DNA from 2 places in the Faecalibacterium sp. Marseille-Q0746 genome. Region 1 is predicted to be linked to the other one. Evidence: riboswitches for the same ligand, from Rfam matches in the RefSeq annotation. Region 1 holds a riboswitch; the other holds the start of a gene.

Region 1 (3,321 bases):
GTCAGACAGATGCCGTTGACGGCGATGCTGTCGCCGATTCTGGTTTCTTCCAGAACCGTTTTTGCACGAACAGTCAGTACGGCGGAATGCTGTCCCCGATTGATGGATTTTATTGTTCCGACTTCTTCCACGATTCCGGTAAACACGGGTACTCCACCTCACTTTCGATCAGGAAATCTTTGCCAAGCTGTTCCAATCGGCTGTTCTTCAGGCGGAATGCAGCATCCGGAAGCGGGACACCTGCACCCTCAATGGGTACTTTGGCATCCCTTCCTCCGAACAGCTTCGGGGCAATGTAAGCCTGTACCTGCTGCACGATGCCGCTTTCCAGTGCAGACCAGTTCAAGGTTCCGCCGCCTTCCAGCAGAATGCTGTCGATCTGCTCCTGCCCCAGCTGTTCCATCAGTTGCAGAAGATTCACATGACCGCAATGCGCTTCCAGACAAAGGACCCGGCACCCGGCCTGTTGATATGCCGCCTGCTTCTCCGGGTCGCCGCAGCAGGTCGCAAGAATGGTCGGAACCTGTTTGGCGGTCATGACCACCTGTGATTGCAGCGGTGTCCGCAAATGTGTATCACAGATGATCCGGACGGGATCACGACCACCCTCTATCCGGCAGGTCAGCAGCGGGTCATCTGCTAGGATGGTTCCGACTCCCACCATAATGCCGCGGAATCGGTGTCGCTGCCGTTGAACATGATTCCGGGCAATTTCCCCGGTGATCCATTTAGAAGCGCCTGTGTATGTGGCGATTTTTCCATCCATCGTCATGGCGTATTTCATGGAAACGAAAGGGCGTTTTGTGGTGATATAGTGGAAGAACACCTTGTTCAGCGCATCGCATTCCTCTTGCAGAACATTTTCGGTCACATCTATGCCGTGTGCGCGCAGGATTGCAATTCCTTTTCCAGCCACCAGCGGATTCGGGTCAGCAGAACCCACGACCACCCGGTGGATGCCTGCACCCAGAATCGCATCCACGCAGGGCGGCTGCTTTCCGTAATGGCAGCACGGCTCCAATGTCACATACATGGTCGCTCCCTGCGGATCTTCGGTGCAGGATGCCAGCGCATTGCGCTCCGCATGAGCCTGACCGTATTTCTGGTGCCAGCCCTGTCCGATGATCCTGCCCTCTTTTACGACCACGGCACCCACCATCGGGTTGGGCGATGTCCACCCGCAGCCCTTTTTTGCAAGCTGCAAAGCCAGACGCATATAGTCTTTGTCGTTCATCGTGTTGCCTCCAAAAGAAAAAGCCCTGAACAAAAACGTTCAGGGCAAGCCGAAAAAACACAAGGGATCCTTGTGCAAAAAAGAAAGCTCCAGAATGCAAACGCATCCCAGAGCAGCCTCCACAAGCGCAGGACCGTACGGGTTCTGCACTTGATATCTTCTTTCATCCAGACTGTACTGTCGGCTTCGGAGTTTCACCGAATCATGCCTTACGGCTCGTGGGCTGTACCACCGGTAGGGAATTGCACCCTGCCCTGAAGATTTCTGATTCAATTACAGCGGCATTATAGCACGGCTTCTTTCGGATTGCAAGGGCATTCTACAAACCGGGACGAAACCGGGATGAAGCGAATCGCTACAACAATAAAATCACATCGTCCGTAGGACAATGTGAACGGAGAATCCAAAGGGGCGCGGGTCGCCAGTGGCGACCTCAAAATGCGTTGCATTTTGAAGCGCTTGACCGAGCCGACAGGCGAGAGCAGCGCCCTTTGGCACACGACTTTGCTTGCAAAGTCTATTCCGAACAAGACGGTACGAATGGGAGGTGCTGGAAATGGCAGCAGAAAAGACTAAGGTCTACACATGAAGGTAGATACCACTGCCATTGAGCAGGAGATCGCCGCCTATGAGAAGCAGCTACGGCAGCACTACTCCACAAAATCCCGGCTTATGGAGGAGATCGACAGCCTTGACCCGGACGACCGGCACTTTATCGCCCGAAAATCTGACCTTGACGACCGCCTTTATAAGATGTACGATAAAACCGAAGAGGTGGAAAATGGACTGATGGATGCCCGGGCAAAGAAGCAGGCCATTGAAGCCGACAAAATCACAGGCGACAACATCTATAAGATCCTGATTTGCTTTGACAAGCTTTATGCCACCATGACCGAGGCGGAACGCCGCAGACTGGTGGAAATTTTGATCGACGAGGTGCAGATCTACCCGGAACGCCAGCCTAATGGACAGTGGCTGAAGTCCGTCCGGTTCAAGCTGCCCATCATCGACCATGACCTTGAATTGAATTTGGACAATCAGGATCGTGTCGAAGTCGTAGACGCTCTGATACCCCAGCGCCAGCAGCTTTTGTGCAGCATCCTTGCTGCGGCGGCCGCTGCGGCAGTAGATCAGCAGCGTCGCCTCCTTATCGGGCAGCGTCTCGGGCATTTCGCTCCCGATGCTCTCGTTGGGCACAAGGACGGCGTTTTCAATATGCCCGCCATCGTATTCCTCCCGGGTGCGGACATCCACCACCACGATCTCCTGCGAGATCATCATCTCATAGGCTTCCTCGGCGCTGATCTTATGATACGCCGCCTTGCCGGGAGCGTCCTCCTCTGTCGGCACCGGCTTGTCCTTGGTTCCCCCGCAGCTCACCAGAAGCAGTGCAAGCACGGCGGCAAGTGCCGCGAAAAGCAATATCTGACGCATAATCAACCTCCAATGCAACTGTGTTTACTGCTGATACAGTTTATATTGAAATATAACAGATACAGTTAAAACTGTTAAGGTACTTCGAGGCAGCTTTTGGCGCACAAGCCCTTTGTGGTTGTTGACAGAGAAAAAAATATAGGTATAATAAAAGCAAAATAATAAGACTCATTCTTGCATTTAGAGGGTTGGCGGTATGCCAAAATACGCAGAGGAGATATTGGCCGCCGTAACGGAGCTGCAGCAGCATCCCAAGGCGGAGCAGGTGTTCCTGGAGATGAAAAGGGAGCATCCCAGCATCGCTCTGGGTACGGTATATCTGCCCCCCTGCCGGGAGCAGGAAAAAGACAATCTTATGGAGGAGAAGTATTATGAACGCAAACGTATCTAAGCTGCTCAACGAGCAGATCAATAAGGAGTTCTACTCCGCCTATCTGTATCTGGACTTTGCCAACTACTACGCCGCCGTCGGACTGGACGGCTTTGAGAACTGGTACCGGGTACAGGCGCAGGAGGAACGGGATCACGCCATGCTGTTTTATCAGTATTTGCAGAATAACGGCGAGGGTGTCACCTTTGAGGCTATCGCAAAGCCGGAGTGGGAGCGAGGCGACCACATGGCTCCGCTGAAAAAAGCACTGGAGCACGAGAAG
Region 2 (3,321 bases), on a different contig from region 1:
TGGGCGGCCTGTTGGCTTTGGCCATCCTGCTGCTGCGGAAAGGCCCCCTCTGCATCCGGAAGCCTGCCCCTTGGAAGATCACCCGCTCCTGCCTGCGGAACCTGCTGTGGGTCGGCGGTCCTCTGGCGGGAGAACGTGCCGCCATCTCTCTGGCGCAGGTGGTGTTGGTGCGCATCGTAGCCGGCCTGGGTACCGTGGCCATTGCCGCCAACAGCCTGGCTGTCAACGCCGAGGGCTTGTGCTACATGGCGGGCTACGGCATCCAGAGTGCAGCTGTCACCCTCATCGGCCAGGCCGTGGGTGCCAACCGGAAGGATATGGCCAAGCGGTTTGCCTGGCTGTGCACCGGCCTTGGCATGGGGGTCATGGCCCTTTCCGGCGTTGGCCTGTGGATCTTTGCCCCCGCCCTGATGAGCCTTTTCACCACCGATGCGGCGGTCATCGCTCTGGGTGCTCAGGTTTTGCGCATCGAAGCCTGGGCCGAGCCTATGTTCGGTGCCTCCATCGTGGCCAGCGGTGCCATGCAGGGTGCGGGCGACAGCACCTCCTGTTTTGTGCTGAACATATTCAGTATGTGGTGCATCCGGCTGACGCTGGCGTTCCTGCTGGCTCCCCGGCTGGGCCTGATGGGCGTTTGGGGTGCCATGTGCTGCGAACTGAGCATCCGGGGCCTGCTGTTCCTCATCCGCCTTGCCCGGGGCAAGTGGCTGGAAAAGGGAGCGCTGTCTTAAATCAAATCGATAAAAGCAAAAAAGAAAGGACGCTCTCGCGTCCTTTCTTTTTTGTTTTGTCACTCACTTCCGGCCATGCAGGATGGGAGAGAGCGGCTTATAGATCAACATGCAGATCAGGGCATCCAGCAGGCCCTTGACCAGAGTGAAGGGCATATTGAAGATGACCAGGCACTTGATAAGGCTGTTGGCAGAGGGCAGGATCGCCTGATACATGCCCAGGATGGCTTCCAGCGGCATGTGGTAGAACTTGACGTAGGCCGGGTAGGTGATGAAGTAGTTGGACGGCACACTGAACAGGGCCATGGCCACGGCACCGGCCACTGCGCCGATGATGGCGTTCTTGCGGCTCTTGTGGTGCTTGTAGAGGTAACCGGCCAGTGCGGAGAACACCGCACCCAGCATGAAGTTGCACAGCTCACCCACCAGTGCGGTAGAGGTGCCCTTGATGACCACATGGAGCAGGTTCTTCATAAAGCTGATGATCACGCCGTACACCGGGCCAAGGGCAAAGGCACCCAGCAGAGCGGGCAGGTCGGAGAAGTCCATCTTGACGAAGGACGGGATGAGCATCGGGAGCGGGAACTCGATGAACATCAGGATAAAGGCCACCGCGCTGAGCATGGCGGCAACGGTCAGGTTGCGGGTCGTGTTTTTCTTCATGGTAATATCCTCCCGGGGCGTTCTGGCCCCAAATCAAAGATTGGAAAGCCCCTTTCGCGTGGTTCGGAACCGGGAAGACAATCAAAAACGCGCCCTGCCGCAGCAAACACTGCAACAGGGCGCGTAGACAAATCGTATTGCCTGCCGTTTCTTGCATCCGGACTATACCGTTGGCCCCGGAGTTTCACCGGGTCAGCACCCTTGCGGGTGGTCGCGGGCTGTACCGCCAGTGGGGAATCTCACCCCGCCCTGAAACGAACTTTCTGGCCAAGAGTATAACGCGGCTGCTCCGCCTTGTCAACCCCTTTTTTATTTGCCCTGCACGGGCCGGATATGGTATACTGTGGGACAGGATGTTACATTTTTTGATACAAGGAGCTTTTTGCCATGATTTTTACCGTTCGTGACCTCGGGTTCGAGATCGGGCCTTTTTTGCTGGAGGGCTGGTGGGCGCTGGCTGCCCGGGCTGTCTGCGCCGCTGTCATCGTTTTTGCGGGGCTTCTGGTCGGCTGGCTGCTGCGCCGGAAGATTTTTCCCGCTCTGCAGGCCCGCAGCTGGCACTTTGCCGCCACGCCCATCCTCCTGCGCAGCTTACAGAGCCCTTTGGCGCGGATGGCCTTTTACAGCGGCCTGTATCTGGCCCTGACCAGCCTGCCGTGGGCCATTCCAGGCCTGACAAAGTTTCTGTTCACGGCCTATAAGATCGCAGCGACCCTCCTGTTCTGTCAGGGCCTGTACAACGCTTCTGAGGTAGCCGACCTGCTGCTGGCCTCCTGCAGCCCGGAGATCCGGAACAACAAGACCCTGCGCTCCCTGCTGGACACCACCTACAAGGTGCTGGTCATCATTCTGGGTGTTGCCACCTGCGCGCAGATCGTCGGCTTCCCCATCGGCAGCATCGTAGCCGGTGCCGGTCTTGTGGGCCTGACCATCTCGCTGGCCGCGCAGGAAAGCGCCAGCAACCTGTTCAGCGGCATCGTCATCCTGCTGGACAAGCCCTTTTCCATCGGCGACTGGATCACCGTGGGCAATGTGGAGGGCGAGGTCATCGACATCAACTTCCGCTCCACCCGCATCCGCTCCATGGACCACAGCGTGGTCATTATCACCAACAGCCAGATCTGCGCCTCCACTGTCCAGAACGCAGCCCTGCGCACCATGCGGCCCTATAAGTTCACACTGGGTGTCACCTACGGCACTACCCGTGCCCAGCTGGAAAAGCTGATGGCTGACCTGCAGGCCATGCTGGACAACAGCCCTTACACCAACAAGGGCACCAACATCGTCCGGCTGACCAGCTTTGGCGATTCCAGCATCAACATCCTCATCTCGGCCTACCTGACCACCAACGTCTATGCCACCTTCCTGCAGCAGCAGAATGATCTGAACCTGAACATCATGGACGTGATGCAGGCAGACGGCGTGGACTTCGCCTTCCCCTCCACCAGCGTCTACATCGAAAAGAATTGAGCATACCACAACGCCCCCTGTGTGCCTGCTGCGGCGCACAGGGGGCGTTTTTATCATACGTCATTCCCGGGTCCTGATCTCAATCGTTCTGCCGCCAAGATTTTCATAGACGCGGTGGGAGACAGAGAGCACCGTGCGGCCTGCAGACGCGCGGCGCAGAGCCTCCAGCACACGGGCCTCCGTTTCGGCATCCAGATTGGCGGTGATCTCATCCAGCAGCAGCACGGCGGGGTCTGCGGCGGCGGCACGGGCAATGGACAGCAGCTGCCACTCGCCCTGCGAGAAGATGCCCTCGGTACAGACAGTGTCATAGCCCTCCGGCAGAGCCCGGATGGCAGCATCGATCCCGGCCAGTGCGGCGGCAGCCCTTGCCATTTCCCCGGTGATCTGCGGGTCTCCCAGCGTGATCTGTTCCAGCACGGTGCCCGGCACGCGGGAGAAATGCTGTTCCACACAG

What was found. Region 1 has a riboswitch for FMN ahead of ribD (bifunctional diaminohydroxyphosphoribosylaminopyrimidine deaminase/5-amino-6-(5-phosphoribosylamino)uracil reductase RibD). Riboswitches for the same ligand answer to the same signal wherever they lie in the genome.
Region 2: linked by a shared signal. The riboswitch ahead of J3351_RS10400 (ECF transporter S component) and the one ahead of ribD (bifunctional diaminohydroxyphosphoribosylaminopyrimidine deaminase/5-amino-6-(5-phosphoribosylamino)uracil reductase RibD) in region 1 are both predicted to bind FMN.

The regions. Positions count from the first base shown of each region.
Region 1 is NZ_JAFREI010000019.1:60,940-64,260, forward strand. It holds gene J3351_RS11125 (riboflavin synthase) at 1-146, opposite strand, end outside; gene ribD (bifunctional diaminohydroxyphosphoribosylaminopyrimidine deaminase/5-amino-6-(5-phosphoribosylamino)uracil reductase RibD) at 110-1,234, opposite strand; FMN riboswitch at 1,386-1,500, opposite strand; gene J3351_RS14360 (rhodanese-like domain-containing protein) at 1,874-2,668, opposite strand; gene J3351_RS11140 (transcriptional repressor) at 2,865-3,059, shown strand; gene J3351_RS11145 (ferritin) at 3,040-3,321, shown strand, end outside.
Region 2 is NZ_JAFREI010000017.1:62,972-66,292, forward strand. It holds gene J3351_RS10395 (MATE family efflux transporter) at 1-731, shown strand, start outside; gene J3351_RS10400 (ECF transporter S component) at 795-1,394, opposite strand; FMN riboswitch at 1,536-1,655, opposite strand; gene J3351_RS10405 (mechanosensitive ion channel family protein) at 1,782-2,864, shown strand; gene J3351_RS10410 (ABC transporter ATP-binding protein) at 2,925-3,321, opposite strand, start outside.